3 regions of the Paenibacillus sp. FSL M7-1046 genome follow, and region 2 is predicted to be linked to each of the others. Evidence: riboswitches for the same ligand, from Rfam matches in the RefSeq annotation. Region 2 holds a riboswitch; each other region holds the start of a gene.
What was found. Region 2 has a riboswitch for cyclic di-GMP ahead of NYE29_RS06620 (transglutaminase-like domain-containing protein). Riboswitches for the same ligand answer to the same signal wherever they lie in the genome.
Positions count from the first base shown of each region.

Region 1 (5,631 bases), 5.1 Mb from region 2:
ATCTCACTCTGGGAGTGGATATCATGGATCGGGCTGCTTGGTCAGCAGCGACAACCATACCTACACAGTTGGCATTGCTGTCATAGATAATGCAGGAATCTTTACCCTCCAGCGCCTGATGCACAAATGCAGCATCTGTCGGAGCGCTGAAATCATGTGTTCCTGAGGAGAATACGATCATATCCAAATCGCTTCCGCTAAGCCCACAGTTCTTCAATAGCTTTTTGGATGCTTCAATAGCCATATAAAGTGTGCTCTCTTCATAGTCCGCCGCGTAATAACGATCCTTACGGCCAAAGAACTCCCAAATGCCGATAAGCTTGTCCGCTGAAGCTCCGGCCTGCAGAGCCAATTCCTCATTGCTGATCTTATAGGCAGGATGGTACACTTCGGTGCTTACTATTTTGACACTAGCCATGGTTGACCACCCTCTGCTTTAGATTTAGGATATACGATTTAGGATTTAGGATTTAGGATTTAACGATTGCCCAAGCCTCTTCCACCGTATCCACAAAATGTCCTTTAAATCCGGCACTTGGAGCTACTCTCTGTAATTGAGATTTGGCTACTACTTTCTTCGGATTCACCAGAACCGCATGTTTAAATCCGTTATACAGCACATAGCAGCGTTCCAGAACCGGGAGTATCTCCGGCTTGAACGGCGCCATATCATTGCAGTCAATAATCAGAGACATCTCGTGGATTGGCAAAGTCGGCATGGACGCCTCGAATATTTCCACTTCTTTTACCGTTTCAGCCAATTCGGCAAATCCATGCAAGCTGATGAAGATGGTGTTGAATTCCGGGTACATTTTAGTTTCTGCGATCATTTTTTAATGACACTCCTCTAGTTGTTTTTTTTCAATTTGCGATTGCGGGATTCATTGGAAATAGGTTCATACCCAATATTTACCGCTTTACTACTATCGTCAAATTGCACTGTTTTTTTGATAGTTTCTGAAAATTCATTTATGGCGTTCTGACTATTGTACGAAGCACAATATAGTCATTCGCGTCGCGTGAGATCAAAGTGTCTTTATTAAAATACACAAAATTGTCCGCACTGCGGTTTCGTTCCCCAAGTAAAAAGAGTTCCCCATTTCGGAGGTTCACTCCGCGGGCTACCAGTTTATTATTCATCATTTCCGAGAACACCGCATAATTGTCACCCACGATTAAGAGATCATTCCGGTCGCCAATTACCCATTCACGTTTGAGCAATACTTTAACCGGGGCTCCGGCTTTACTGCGGTCCATCGTCATATAGATGAAGTAATTTTTGGTCTTGCCGGCAGCATCCACTTCTTTGGAGTCAATCATCCAGACAATATCTTTACCATTCGAAGCTACGAGGTTGAAGGATTCATTTTCTTTCAGCTTGTAGAGCTCAATTGTTTTTGAACTTGGCAGATCATACAGATACAACGTCCCGGTGTCCCATTTGCTATAGATGAACTTGTCATCTACAAACTGGTGGACCTGATCAAAACCAAGATCATTGATGGTCTGAGTTTCCAGCGTCGTTTTGTTAGTGAAGTAAAAATCTGAGCCACTGCTGTGTGCATAATATTTGTCACCCACACCCAGTAATTCCGGAGTTTTCACTTCCAGCGGAAGCTCGCTTGTTTTTTTGGTTTTCAAATTGTACTGTACCAGCTTCTTCGGGTAGATATTAATTCGTTTAGTCACTTCAATTGTAGACTCATAATAATAAACACTGTCTCCCATAAGCTGCAAGTTCGTTTTGAACGTGTTAGTAGAAGTGACCTTCTCCGTCGTCTTCTTCTTCCAGTTATGTAAGTACAGCTGATGAGCCCCTTTGCTATCCTTCTCCAGTGAAGCGATTGTGTCACCTGTGAACTTGTAGTTGTAGTCAATCGGCATGTTATATGCAGTTTTGACATCCGTAAAAGTGTACTTCGCAGCTGCGTGGACCGGGGTGGCAATCAGGGGCCCAGCGGCCAAGACTGTAGCCAGAATAAACGCTAAGCCAGGCCTCAATTTGTGGCGAATCTTCAAAAACATGATTTTTTCAAGCTCCTTTTGTTGTATTTAGACAACAAAAAACCAAACTACATGAGCGTCCCCGCTGTCATGCCGCTTTCGTGAGCGGTTTAGACCGGTGGCTTTGCGTCTTCCGCCTTTCGGCGGAGTTGCCTTTGTTCATCAGCTGGCGCTTCCGAATCACAAACATATTTTGGTATTTATTATCTATCTAAATTTATAATTCGACAAGAGTAGTCATTATCCTCCTTTTTTCTCACATTCAAATATTGTTCGCTGTATCTGTTTTGTTACGATAGTGCGTAGATCCGTTTGACCATAAAATCGAAAAAACGCTGATTCCAGTTCTCTGACAGCCGTTCGGTCAAGTCTGCAATCAACACCACAGCGAGGTCCACCAGCTTCTGGACACCTGAAGGGAGTGCGTCCGGTCCAAGAGCATTTAACGCTCCTGTTAACTCATCCAGTTGCTGTGGACTGAGTTTGTGATGCAGTCTCTTAATGCCGAGCTGCGCTGTAGAAGGATCTGCTACATGCCGCAGAACTATCATTAGATCTGCCGCCAGATGACTGCCAAGCCGGTGTGCCCAGAGCAAATCGCCGCGGAGATACGCGGTTTCAAATTCCAGAAGACTGAAAGTGAAACCGGAAAGGATCCTCGTAATCTCTACATCCGACATGGGGAAGCTCTCTGCCTTGTAGTTGGCAAGACAACCCTCGGGATCATGCAGGACAAGGATTTGTTCGGTTTGTTTCAGACTCTCCGCAGTCACTGTATAAAGATCGAAATGCAGACCGTCTTCAAACACGCCAACAATTTGTGGTCCTACGAAGTTAGCTTCCGACCAGAATATCAGCGGTTTATAGCTCTCCATATAGGATATTCTGCGCGCTAAAAAATCCGTCAATCCCTCGCTGTGGACCAAGCAGTACAAATCAACATCCGAGTAAGCATCCTGCTCTCCTCTGGCATGTGCGCCTTTCAGAAATACCGCCCTGACTGCCGGATCATCCTTTACGGCCAAGCCTACCTGACGGATTGCTACGTCTTGTTTCATTCTCTCTTCCCCCTGCAATGTGTAGTATGATCTGAACATAATCTTTCTTTTTTATAAAAAGTGAGAAATATTGTGGCGCTGGTGCGTCTTATATACAAATAAATTAATGGGAGGCACTGGATGAAGGCACAGGACAACGACGAACAAATCATTGCCGAAGTGCTGCAGGGCAACCGGGAGGCCTTTGCGGTACTCGTAGACAAATACAAGTCGAGCTTGTATGGTCTGCTGCTCGGTATGGGCGCCAGTCACCAGGATGCACAGGATTTGGCCCAGGAAACATTTATCAAAGCATACCAGAAACTCCGCGAGCATCATGGCCAATCAAGCTTTGCCGCTTGGCTGTACGCCATTGCGATCAACCACTTCAGGTCACTGAAAAGACGGAAATCCCCAGGCCTAATAAGCAGCACCTTGCTGCAGGAGAAGGATCGCGGGCCAACCCCTGAAGAGCAATATATGCGCAAGGAAGACGAGCTTGAAATGCACCGGAAATTGTCCAAGCTTCCAGAACGTTACCGGATTGTACTGCTGCTTCGCTATACCAATGAATTATCCTATGAGGAGATCTCAGCGATAACGGGAATGCCGATGCATCAGGTCAAAAATTGTCTCCACCGCGCCCGTCAAAAGCTGAAGAAACAATGGCCGAAATCCAGGGAGGGTTCCAATGAAAAAATGGGCTTACACCAATCACAATGACTTGTCCGGCACTGATAACGATCTACTGACGGATTCACAATTGTATACAAGCTCTAATCTAGCTGATGATTTCACAGAGCGCGTTATGGAACAAGTTCGCAATACAGAGATACAGCCCGCCTCCGGGCAAAAATTATCCGAGATATCCGGAATGCAAACGGGCCGCACCCTAAAAAGAGGTTTAAAGTGGGGCAGCTCTGTTGCTGCAGTGATAGGAATTGCTTCATTACTGTTTTTCATTGGCAAATCAGGTACAGTGTCAGAGACGTTGTCCACCCCTCCACAGAAACCGTTCCTCCTTGCCAACCAGTGGGCAAAGCTTGGTCTGCTGGACGCCAAAATACTCGGAGTGGTGCAGCACCCTGGCATAGAGAAAACCGATAAAGGCTATACCTTTGTCCTGCAGGACGTAGTGGCTGATCCTACCCGTTTGGTGCTTAACATTAGCATTACGGATAAAACCGGACATGCTGCCAACGACGCAATGTCCAAATTTAATACCAGCCAATTGGAAATCCATGATGAACAAGGACACAACATCGGAGAACTTAAAGAGATCATGCCCTTGGCCAGTGACATTTATGGAAACTCTGGTCAAGCCTCTCTGCTGTTGACTTACGTATTCCCTGATGAAGGCCCAGGAAGCACCGTAGTTATTCAAGGCAATATTCATGAACTGGCTTCAAACAGCAAAACAGAAAAGGTAGTCACCGGAGACTGGAGCTTTAGCTATGAAGCAGATATGACCGCAGCACAGGCATTATCGGTAACCACAGATTTGAAGGACCATGTCTATAAAACACCGGATGGGATGAAGCTGGAGATGGATCAAGTGATGCATACACCTGCAGGTGTCACACTGAAATTCAACACCTCGCTTACTGGAGAGGCAGCCAGCCTTATTTCTGCCAATTCCACTAATTTTAGCCACGATTTTGGGGTCATGTTCCATTTTGAGGGAGAGAATGGTGAAGAACTTTCAAGAATCAACAGTTACATCTCCGGAGGTATTATCGACACTTCCTTCGGCTACACTGTCAGATCAACAGAACAAGCCGGCAAGCAGCACTGGACCTACTATTTCAAGAGCCTTCCATATGACAGCCGGCAAGTACGGTTCATCCTGGATGGTTACAATAGTCCTGTCAAATCTAACGATTCAATGACGTTCCATCCTCATGAGCTTAATGAGAAACCCGCAGTATTTAGTGCTCAAGGTGATGTGCTGAAGGTGAACAAGATGGAGATCAAGGAAACCAAGGATGAACCGGGAATATCCGGCTGGATGTCGGTCAGCGGCGAATTCACCAACAGATTTTCCAAAGACAAGTGGGTCGCCCTCGATGGTCAAGGAAAAGAATACAAGGTTATTTTTAGAGGTGCTTACACTATGGATGAGAAAGTCATATTCGGTGAGACGGGCAATCATGCAAATGAAGCCTATCTTATAGCCAAAGGCATGACTGAACTGCCCGAGGAGCTGACGCTCCGCCGGGTCATAACGGATAAAAGATTTACCGATGTGAACTGGAGCTTTGATCTGCCAAAAATCGAAGTGAAAAAACCTTGAGTTTGCTTCTATTCTATTGTGGATCTGGAACTTCTGATCGGATATGCCATTTGATGTAGTCATCTTTCAGGATGCTGTACACCTCAAGATCGACGATTCCTTTGCCTGACCATACACTGGCTTGTCTCAAAGTTCCTTCTTTCATGAAGCCGTTTTTCAGCAGCACCTTTTTGGAAGCCCTATTGGGGGGCATTACTTCAGCTTGAATCCTATTGATATCCGCATCATTAAACAAGTAACTTATCAATAGGGATAACGCTTCTGAAGCAATGCCTTTCCCCCAATGGGCTTGCTCCA
Region 1 is NZ_JBBOXB010000001.1:6,619,458-6,625,088, forward strand. Features, by position in the region: gene NYE29_RS29590 (ketoacyl-ACP synthase III) at 1-418, opposite strand, end outside; gene NYE29_RS29595 (hypothetical protein) at 471-830, opposite strand; gene NYE29_RS29600 (hypothetical protein) at 970-2,001, opposite strand; cyclic di-GMP riboswitch class I at 2,077-2,168, opposite strand; gene NYE29_RS29605 (nucleotidyltransferase domain-containing protein) at 2,295-3,062, opposite strand; gene NYE29_RS29610 (RNA polymerase sigma factor) at 3,183-3,764, shown strand; gene NYE29_RS29615 (DUF4179 domain-containing protein) at 3,733-5,334, shown strand; partial or broken gene NYE29_RS29620 (GNAT family N-acetyltransferase) at 5,348-5,631, opposite strand, start outside.
Region 1: it holds a riboswitch for cyclic di-GMP, as region 2 does, so the genes downstream of both, NYE29_RS29600 (hypothetical protein) here and NYE29_RS06620 (transglutaminase-like domain-containing protein) in region 2, are expected to answer to the same signal.

Region 2 (5,631 bases):
CCGACTTCGGGTGTTGTAAACTCTCGTGGTGTGACGGGCGGTGTGTACAAGACCCGGGAACGTATTCACCGCGGCATGCTGATCCGCGATTACTAGCAATTCCGACTTCATGCAGGCGAGTTGCAGCCTGCAATCCGAACTGAGACCGGCTTTGCTGGGATTGGCTCCACCTCGCGGCTTCGCTTCCCGTTGTACCGGCCATTGTAGTACGTGTGTAGCCCAGGTCATAAGGGGCATGATGATTTGACGTCATCCCCACCTTCCTCCGGTTTGTCACCGGCAGTCACTCTAGAGTGCCCAGCCTTACCTGCTGGCAACTAAAGTCAAGGGTTGCGCTCGTTGCGGGACTTAACCCAACATCTCACGACACGAGCTGACGACAACCATGCACCACCTGTCTCCTCTGTCCCGAAGGCCGCCACTATCTCTAATGGATTCAGAGGGATGTCAAGACCTGGTAAGGTTCTTCGCGTTGCTTCGAATTAAACCACATACTCCACTGCTTGTGCGGGTCCCCGTCAATTCCTTTGAGTTTCAGTCTTGCGACCGTACTCCCCAGGCGGAGTGCTTACTGTGTTAACTTCGGCACCAAGGGTATCGAAACCCCTAACACCTAGCACTCATCGTTTACGGCGTGGACTACCAGGGTATCTAATCCTGTTTGCTCCCCACGCTTTCGCGCCTCAGCGTCAGTTACAGCCCAGAAAGTCGCCTTCGCCACTGGTGTTCCTCCACATATCTACGCATTTCACCGCTACACGTGGAATTCCACTTTCCTCTTCTGTACTCAAGCCACCCAGTTTCCAGTGCGACCTCAGGTTGAGCCCAAGGTTTAAACACCAGACTTAAATAGCCGCCTGCGCGCGCTTTACGCCCAATAATTCCGGACAACGCTTGCCCCCTACGTATTACCGCGGCTGCTGGCACGTAGTTAGCCGGGGCTTTCTTCTCAGGTACCGTCACTCCGGTAGCAGTTACTCTACCGGACGTTCTTCCCTGGCAACAGAGCTTTACGATCCGAAAACCTTCATCACTCACGCGGCGTTGCTCCGTCAGGCTTTCGCCCATTGCGGAAGATTCCCTACTGCTGCCTCCCGTAGGAGTCTGGGCCGTGTCTCAGTCCCAGTGTGGCCGTTCACCCTCTCAGGTCGGCTACGCATCGTCGCCTTGGTGAGCCGTTACCCCACCAACTAGCTAATGCGCCGCAGGCCCATCTCCTTGTAGCAGATTGCTCCGCCTTTCATCCTCCGTCCATGTGAACAAAGGAATTATCCGGTATTAGCTACCGTTTCCGGTAGTTATCCCAGTCAAAGAGGTAGGTTGCCTACGTGTTACTCACCCGTCCGCCGCTAAGTTAATCCGGAGCAAGCTCCATCATAACTCCGCTCGACTTGCATGTATTAGGCACGCCGCCAGCGTTCGTCCTGAGCCAGGATCAAACTCTCCAAATTGGTATTTAGAAAGAGCGATTGCTCAATTTGAAACATCTGACGAGAATTTACATTCTCTAATTTTGGATCTCACTTGCGTGATTTCCATACTCACTCGTTGTTCAGTTTTCAAAGATCAAGCTCGTTGTCAGTGTCGATTATCTCGTCACCAGCAACTCTTATAATATATCACGTTTGATTTAGAAACGCAAGCTTTTTTTTGAAACAACTTTTCAGCCATTTCTTATTTACTTGGGTGCGCTCTAACAACGCTTACCTATAATACCCCACATCAATATAAAAAAGCAACCCCTTAAACAAAAAAAAGATAACCGGCTTAAATATTAAGCGGGTTATCTTAGGGTAATCATCATTCTACAGGATTAGTAGATCTTAGCTGCTGTATATTTGCTCGACGCTTTGGTGAAGCCTGATTCTTTGTTCTTACCCAATCCGGCGTCCACTGTCGTATCAATCGTTACCCATTTGCCGTTAAGCAATACTTCATTCCAGGCATGATATACAGATACATAACTCGTATTGCCCATTACCAGCTTTGTCGGAATTCCTTCACTGCGGAGCATGGTGGCGAACAAAGATGCATAATCGTAGCAAATCCCTTTCTTACTAGCGAGTGTGTTGTCGTTGTTCGGGATATAATCCTGCGTAACATTAGCCGCTAAGGTATAGTCGTACTTTACATTCGCCACGATGTAATTATAGATAGCTTGTACCTTTGCTTCATCAGTGGTCAGCCCTTGCGTAAGCTGCTTAGCTTTCAGTACTGCTTTATCGGAAGAATTCCATTTCACATTCTGTACGGAACTCAAATATACGGCGTTGGTGTTGCTCATGCTCAGGTCTACGGTTTCGGAAGAAAGCACTTTGTATTTGTTGCCGCTGGTGTTCTCTAGGACTGACACTTTATAAGCGCCATTCCCCTGCTGCAGTGGAAACGTTTCTGTAGCTTTGGAGGCATATAAGTTATAAGAGTAGCTCTTATTGTCTTTAGTAATCATGAGCTTGATACGTTTGTCCTTGGGAACATCATAGGAAACTTGGACAACCCCTTGGCTCAATTGCGATGTATTTAACCAGCCCGACTCTACGCTGGAAGCGTTAGCTGTGCTTACTTGAACTGAAGTAACCAGGACGAACAAGGTCAAGAACATATAATAGAACTTCTTCATGGATAAAACCCCTTTCGGTAGCTGGCTGCCATCCATACCCGGGAAGGCCCTTTAGCTTTGCGTCCCTACCTTTCGATAGGTTTGCCGTTATCGTTTAAGCTTTATCTGTTCCTACTACTATTGGAATATACTAGATTCATCTTAAAAACAAACAAAAAAAGCCTCTTCATTCGGTAGCTGGCTGCCATCCTTACAGGGAAGGCCCTTTAGCTTTGCGTCCCTACCTTTCGATAGGTTTGCCGTTATCGTGTTTAGCTTTTATAGTTATATAGTATCATATTAATGCCTAGTTACAAGACCTAAATCACTAGATTTCTACTTAATTCATTTAAATTTTTATAATTTTCGCATTTTATGATCTGTTCTCTTACTTCAAACCGCTTTAGCGTGGATAATCAGTCGATGGGTCGGATTTACCAAAGGATCACATGTAATGAGGGTAAGGATCTTATCTTGTTTATTCCCGTTCAGTACAGACACATCCGTAGGCTCAACAATCGAGATATCATAAACCTCGTATTTATACTCCTGATCGCTTGTCTTGACGGAAATGGTATCTCCGACCTTTACTTCGTTCAGTCTGTTGAATAATCTCCCTGTAGTCCTAGACCTGTGTGCAGCTATGGCAGCATTGCCTATTTCACCGATTGGAGCGGTTTCCTTCATATGGGCTGCGGCATGCTTCATGTTGGCTTTGGTCGCCCCTTCCAATATGGGCAATTTCAAATCGATTTTGTCGATTGTGATAATTCCGGTCACTTTGCCGCCGACCTCTATTTCCTGCTCTGCCGGTTCAGCAGCCTGCACTGGTTCATCCCCAGCTGATTCTTCTGCCAGCAGTGCAGTGACCTCGGCGTACTGTTTTTTCAGATCGGGCTCTGACGAAGGGGCCAGCTCACTATAAGCCTGTTCAGCCTCCTTCAGCAGCTTCTCTTGCTGCCGGTCGTTATACCATTCGCTCGCTTTTGGATACAGCATGACTAGAACTCCTGCAATTATGATCAAATAGGAAAACTTACGCATCAAATCCCCCCGATCTTTAAGATAAAGAAACTCCACGGCCCAACATCTGACTTAAAATACCCATTTACGGCTACCAAAGAAATTGATGATGACGGTGACGAACGTAACCAGCACTTTGGAAATCAGCACCTGAACTCCAAATTTGTCCGTTAGCAGATGCATCAGCAGCACTGATATCCCCAGTACAACCAGGTTCAGTATGATGAATCGGACTAATTGCATACGGTCAAAACTGTCCTTGTTAGCCTGACTCTTATCCTTAAAGGTCACCTTCTTGTTCCAAAAGAAACTGTTCGCTGTCCCTGCGCTATAAGAAATAATCTGTGCCGGGGTGTTCATCATACCCAGAGAATGCAGCAAGGTAAATACGGCGAAATCAATTAGCGTATTCAGTAAGCCTACAGCATTAAATTTTAAAAACTGGATAAATCCCGCATTCAGCTTCCTATCTGCCATAATCATTGTCCTCTTGCCGCTCCTCATGCTCCCCGCCCCGGTAACCCTTGGTCTCACGCACGATGTACAGCGGTCTATCCTTGGATTCATCATATATCCGTCCAATATATTCACCTATTACGCCAAGCAGCATCAGCACGATGCCGTTAAACAACAAATTCACACCGACGATGGAAGCCCAGCCCGGAACCGTCCATGAGGTGAAAAAGATTCTCTGGAACAATACAAAGAACAGATACACAAAGCTGGAGAAGGAGAGAAAGAAGCCTACATATGAGGCTATTTTCAGCGGCTTATGTGAAAATGAGGTGATGCCGTCAACCGCAAACCGGATCATTTTCTTCAGCGGGTATTTGGTTTCACCTGCAAAACGTTCCTCCCGCACATATTCCACCATCGTCTGCCGGAAGCCGACCCAGCTCACCAAACCTCTGACATAGCGGTTTTTCTCTTTGAGTCCACGCAGCACATCGCATACTTTACGGTCGATGAGCCGGAAGTCGCCTGTATCGGTGGGAATCTCCACACTGGTCATGCTGCTGAGCAGACGGTAAAAGAGCTTGGCAGTCACTTTCTTGAAAATAGTCTCCCCATGCCGTTTCAGCCGTTTGGCGTAAACTACCTCATAGCCCTCTTTCCACTTGGCAATCATCTGCAAAATGACCTCGGGCGGATCTTGAAGATCCGCGTCAATCACCACAACAGCCTGGCCTTGCGCATAGTCCATTCCGGCCGTAATCGCGACCTGATGACCGAAGTTACGGGAGAAGTCAATCAGCTTAACATGCTCGTCGCTGCTGCTGATTCCACTCATGATCTCAGCTGTGCGATCCCGGCTCCCGTCATTAACGAAGATCAGTTCATAGGTATCACCGCATTCGTCCATGACTTTCTTAAGCCGCTCATACGTATATTGAATAACTTCTTCCTCATTGTACATGGGGACAATTACACTGTATCTGGCTTTCACCTTTGTTCCTCCTAAAAGTTTTGTAGCACTACGCACTCCCCTCCTAGAATACCCAGGAAGGGAACCAGCGCAGCACATCCGTCACATATTCTTTGTCAACCACCATTCCCGACAACACCGGATAGAACAGTACAAAAAGTAGCGCTGCGACAGCCACGTATGCATACCGGATGTACCTAGCTTCCCGATATTTGCTGTCCAGCAGCTTCATGATATATACAATAGCAAGAATCATGAACGGTACCATCGCAAAATAATGGTATAGGAACGTCTCACGCGGTACAAGCATCCAAGGGACATACTGCGAGAAAAAGCCGATCCAGATCATGTACATGCTTTTGTCTTTCCGTTTTACGGTAAGCCATACCGTAGCCAGCATCGCGAAGATCCCGGTCCACCAGATTAGCGGATTGCCTATGGTGACTATGCTGCTTACCTTGCCTTCCGGCAATCCTTCGCCGCCGCTGAAGAACCATACCGGCCGTTTCATAAACGGCCATTCCCACCAGGAGGAAGCAAACGGATGCGTGGCGACAAGCTGGCTGTGGTAGTTATACATATT
Region 2 is NZ_JBBOXB010000001.1:1,549,225-1,554,855, forward strand. Features, by position in the region: rRNA gene NYE29_RS06615 (16S ribosomal RNA) at 1-1,451, opposite strand, end outside; gene NYE29_RS06620 (transglutaminase-like domain-containing protein) at 1,814-2,620, opposite strand; cyclic di-GMP riboswitch class I at 2,634-2,716, opposite strand; cyclic di-GMP riboswitch class I at 2,790-2,871, opposite strand; gene NYE29_RS06625 (class D sortase) at 2,993-3,598, opposite strand; gene NYE29_RS06630 (GtrA family protein) at 3,695-4,099, opposite strand; gene NYE29_RS06635 (glycosyltransferase family 2 protein) at 4,089-5,069, opposite strand; gene NYE29_RS06640 (phospholipid carrier-dependent glycosyltransferase) at 5,113-5,631, opposite strand, start outside.

Region 3 (5,631 bases), 480 kb from region 2:
TACGCCCCTGGAGGCGAATGCCGCAGGAAGACCGGTCATTGCTTATCAGGCCGGAGGGGCGCTGGATACCATAGTCCCTTATGTAAATGGCGTATTCTTTCAGAATCAGGAAGTGGATGATCTGCTGAAGGCTATCCACGAAGTGGAGTCCTATGCGTGGGACATCAGCAAGATTATGGGGCATGCGCATAAATTCGATGAACAGACGTTTATGGTCCAGTTCAAGCAGTATGTGGAACAGGCCTACGTTAATTTTCTTAAAGGAGGATGATTATATGAAGCTGGCAGTAATCGGTACCGGCTATGTCGGTCTTGTATCTGGCGTATGTTTTACACTTAACGGGAATCATGTCATCTGCGTCGATAAGGATGAGGAGAAAATCAATAAATTAAACCGGATGGAATCCCCCATCTATGAGCCGGGTATTGAGGCGCTGATCGAAATGAATCTCCGTGAGGGCAGATTGTCCTTTTCGGCGGATCTGCAGGAATCGGTGCGCCTTTCTGATATCGTCATCCTCGCTGTAGGAACGCCTTCCCTGCCGGGCGGCGAAGCGGATTTAACGTATATTGAGGGAGCAGCCACAGAAATTGCGCAAGCGATGGAAGGCTATAAAATCATCATGACCAAGTCGACCGTACCGGTTGGCACAAATGAGAAAATCCGCAATCTTATTGCTTCCCACACGAATCATCCCTTCGATATCGTCTCCGCTCCCGAATTCCTGCGTGAAGGCTCGGCGATCCGCGATACGCTTCATCCTGACCGGATTGTGATTGGTCTGGATAATCCGCTTTTGGAGCCAACGATGCGCCAGCTTCATCAAGGCTTCACTGAAAATATCTTCGTAACGGATATCCGCAGTGCGGAAATGATTAAATATGCATCGAACGCTTTCCTGGCAACCAAAATCTCCTTTATCAACGAAATCGCCAACATTTGTGAAAAAGTGGGAGCTGATGTAACCGAAGTGGCGGAAGGCATGGGGATGGACCGGAGAATCGGCTCAAGCTTCCTGCAGGCCGGAATCGGTTATGGAGGCTCCTGTTTCCCGAAAGATACCAATGCGCTGATCCAGATCGCCGGCAACGTGGACTATGAGTTCAAGCTGCTGAAATCGGTGGTTGAGGTGAATAAAGGGCAGCGGTTTATGATTATTTCCAAACTTCATGAGTCGCTCGGCAGCCTGCGCGGCGCGGTTATCGGAATTTGGGGGTTGGCCTTCAAGCCGAATACTGATGATGTACGCGAGGCACCTGCCCGTGAAATCGTCGAAGCGCTGGTAGCGGAGGGAGCTACAGTGAAGCTCTATGATCCGATTGCCGCCGATAACTTCAAAATGCAATACGATCATCCGCAGCTCCGCTGGTGCGGCCTGCCGGAAGAGGCGGCAGAAGGCAGCGATGCCGTATGCTTGCTAACCGACTGGAGCCAGTTCAAGGATATCGACCTGCATCGCTTGGCGGGCAGTATGCGCCGCCAGGTTCTGATCGATGGCCGCAACGTCTACTCCAAGGAGCAGATCGAAGGCACCGGCCTGGAGTACCATTCCGTCGGACGCCCGCAAATGGGCGGACTGAGCGGGTATTCGGCCAGCGTGGCCGGCGCGATCTAAGCCTCAAGCTTGCTCTACTCTACTAAAGCACTTCGCTCTTACCTGCCGCCAGCCAAGCGGCAATAGCCGGATCTTTAGCAGGGAGCTTCGCCTGCGGGTGAAGCGAATAGCTAGGCTGTTGGAATGGAACGGAGAGGAATTTTGGAACTGTAGGAGCGAATGCGTCCGCCTTTGTCTGCGGATTTCCACCGCGAACAGCGGTATAAATCAAGAAATCTGCAGACAACAGCGGCCGAAAGTCCAAACATTCCTTGCAGTGACTCTCATAACAGCTAAGTCTTATGCTTTTCACGTTTGAAGCAACCAATAACAATCCGATATTTTCGCGTCAACACATAATGAGGAGGGTTCCATATGAAACTGGTACTTCTATCAGGCGGTTCAGGAAAACGTCTCTGGCCTTTGTCCAACGATTCACGTTCGAAGCAATTTCTGAAGGTACTTGAGAGCCCGACGGGTGAGCCGGAATCCATGGTGCAACGGGTATGGCGGCAGCTGGAGGAAGCTAATATGTCGGGTTCGGCTTATCTGGCTACCGGCCGCAGTCAGGTGGAAATGATTCAAAGCCAGCTTGGCAGCGAGGTGCCTATCATCGTTGAGCCGGAACGCCGCGATACGTTTCCGGCGATTGCCCTGACAGCAGCCTACCTGTATTCCATGGAAGGCGTTTCGCCAAGCGAGACCGTGGCCATCCTGCCGGTCGATCCTTATGTGGAAGCCGCCTTCTTCGATACAGTAGTGCAGCTTGAGCAAACGATGCAGGAGAGCGGAGCGAACCTGGCGCTGATGGGTGTAGTACCCGAGCATGCTTCAGAAAAATACGGATATATCATTCCTACCAGCGCAGAGGCGGGAGCAAGCGGTTATCTGCAGGTAAGCCACTTCCAGGAGAAACCTGACCGTAAGCAGGCCGAGGAACTGATCAGCCGGAATGCCCTCTGGAACTGCGGCGTGTTTGCGTTCCGCTTGGGCTATCTGCTTGATATTCTGCAGCGCAAGGGATTGCCGCTGAACTACGAGGAACTGCAGAAGCAGTACAAACTGCTTGCTTCCATAAGCTTTGACTATGAAGTGGTGGAAAAAGAGGAGAAAATCGTAGTTCAGCCTTATGCCGGATTCTGGAAGGATCTGGGCACCTGGAACACGCTAACTGAAGAAATGAACAGCAATCATGTAGGCAAAGGGTTCGTGACGGCGGATTCCGAAGGCACATGCCTGATTAATGAGCTGGATATTCCGATTACGGTGATCGGCGCGAAGGATCTGATTATCGCTGCCAGCCCGGACGGGATTTTGGTTACCCATAAAGCGGAGAGTCCGAGAATCAAGGAAGTGCTGAAGTCTTTTGAACAAAGACCCATGTACGAAGAACGCCGCTGGGGCCATTATAAGGTCATAGATTATGTGAAATACGATGAGGGAAATGAAGTGCTGACCAAACGGATTTTTATCGAAGAGGGTAAAAATATCAGTTACCAGCTGCACCATAAACGCAGTGAAATCTGGACATTTGTCAGCGGTGAAGCAAGCATTGTGATTAATGAGAAGATGCATAATGTGAAGGCGGGAGATGTGGTGCGTATACCGGAAGGCACCAAACATGCGATTCTTGCGCTGACGGATGTAGAGTTTATCGAGGTACAGACCGGTTCGGAACTGGTAGAAGAGGATAACATCCGCATCACCTTGGATTGGGAAGATATAGCTTTGCAACAGTTTATCTCTTAGGCCTAAATAATCTATTTAACCAATTGTTGCAAATCCAAAACAGGCATTTAGAACCATTTATTAATTTATTTTTATTAATGCTCTAAATAAAAACTTCATAGGGACGATACTTACGGTAAGAGGGATTAATCCTTCCAAAACGACAAAGGCAAACCTAATCGAAAGATAGGGACGCAAAGCCATAGGGCCTTCGCAAGAGTGGCAGCCTGGCTACCGAAAGGAAGATGATTTTGAAAACTTACCGTAAGTCTCGTCTGCTGTCCACCTTGCTGTCTCTTGCCGTATTGTTAACCGCTGTGCCTTTAGGATTTGGGCTGTCGCCTTCAACCGCAGAAGCCTCATCAAGCACAGCAGTGCCGGTTAATCCGGACGCTTCAGCCGAAGCTGTCAAGCTGCTTAGTAACCTCTATTCCATTACCGGAAAAGGGATCATCTCTGGACAGCACGATTATTTGGAGAGCCCGGATGAATTCAGCAACAAGTTGAAGGGAACAAGCGGAGAATATGCTGCTCTTCACGGATATGAGCTTGGCGTAATTAGCGGCCAGTCGGAGAGTACGGCTGCATCGCAGCGCAAGAATGTGGTGAACAGCGCGATCAACTGGTACAAGAACGGCGGCATTGTCGCAATGACCTTTCATCAGAATCTGCCGGGGACGGCGTACCTCTGGTCCAATGTGCAGAAGCCGCTCACCCAAGCGGAATTTAACAGGTATGTAACGCCGGGCACGACAGAATACGCCAGCCTGATCACGGATCTGGATAAAGTGGCGGTGTCGCTCAAAAGCTTGCGGGATGCGGGCGTTCCTGTACTTTGGAGACCTTATCATGAAATGAACGGCAACTGGTTCTGGTGGGGGAAGAAAAGTAATTTTGCTGAACTGTGGAATATTATGTATGACCGTTTCGTGAACGTTCATCAATTAAACAATCTGTTGTGGGTATGGAACCCCAATGCACCGAATGCCTGGTCTGATCCTTATGCGCTGACCTATCCGGGCGCAAGCAAAGTGGATGTTCTTGCAGCAGATATATATGATAACGACTATATGAATAAGTACTATGACAGTTTGCTTAGTCTGGCTGCCGGTAAACCGATAGGTATTGGTGAGAACGGTGAGATGCCCAGCACGGCCAAACTGAAGCTCTCCCAGAAAAATTTCGTTTTCATGATGAACTGGGGAAAAATGCTCTATGAGAAAAATAGCACAACTACGATTAAGAGTTTCATGAATGATAGCTATACACTGACCCGGAATAAATATAAGAGTTGGAGTGCACCAGCCGCTGCGCCAACGGCAACACCGACGCCGACACCAACAGCAACGCCGACACCAACAGCAACGCCGACGCCGACACCAACGGCAACGCCAACACCGACACCAACGGCAACGCCAACGCCGACGCCGACACCAACGGCAACACCGACAGCGACACCAACACCAACGGCAACGCCAACACCGACGGCAACGGCAACGTCGAAGCCGACGGCAACGCCAACGCCTGACTCTAATGATTCAGTGGAAGCGCCTGTGTTGAGCGGACTTAAGGGAGAATACTTCAAAAACATGACGCTTTCCGGTACGCCGGCCTTGGTGCGCAATGATGCATTGCTTAACTTTAACTGGCGCCAGGGTTCGCCGGATCCTTCAATCGGTGTAGATTCCTTCTCTGTCCGCTGGACCGGTCAAATCAAGCCAACGTATAGTGAGATTTATCAGATTTTTACCACTTCGGATGACGGTATCCGCGTTTATATTAACGGTAAAGCTGTCATTGACAGCTGGATGAAACAGAGCGGAGCCGAGCGTACCGGGAGCATCGCTTTAACAGGCGGTCAGTTGTACGACATCAAGGTCGAGTATTACGAGAATGCCGGTGATGCGAATATCCGCTTAATGTGGCAAAGTCAAAGCCAAGCCAAAGGGACGGTTCCGGCCAGCGCATTGTTTGTGAATGCCGGGGCAGCTGCTGCCAGCCAGACAGAATTGGACAGTACACCCAGCCTGGTTGCAAAACCGGCTTTAGCGACGACAGCAGCACCAGCCGCAACGGCAACAGCAACGCCTGCGCTGACAGCAACACCAGCACCGGTGCCAACAGCAACACCGACATCTGCGCCAACACCGGCGCCAGCACCAACACCTGCACCAACACCAACACCGGTACCGACGCCGGCACCAACACCGACAGCAGCACCTGCTGAGAATGGGCTAAAGGCAGAATATTTCAATAATATGCTGCTGTCAGGCACTCCGGCACTTGTACGTAACGACGCCATTCTTGA
Region 3 is NZ_JBBOXB010000001.1:1,066,234-1,071,864, reverse strand. Features, by position in the region: gene NYE29_RS04500 (glycosyltransferase) at 1-271, shown strand, start outside; gene NYE29_RS04495 (UDP-glucose dehydrogenase family protein) at 276-1,616, shown strand; gene NYE29_RS04490 (hypothetical protein) at 1,639-1,827, opposite strand; gene NYE29_RS04485 (sugar phosphate nucleotidyltransferase) at 1,971-3,344, shown strand; cyclic di-GMP riboswitch class I at 3,482-3,562, shown strand; gene NYE29_RS04480 (PA14 domain-containing protein) at 3,575-5,631, shown strand, end outside.
Region 3: it holds a riboswitch for cyclic di-GMP, as region 2 does, so the genes downstream of both, NYE29_RS04480 (PA14 domain-containing protein) here and NYE29_RS06620 (transglutaminase-like domain-containing protein) in region 2, are expected to answer to the same signal.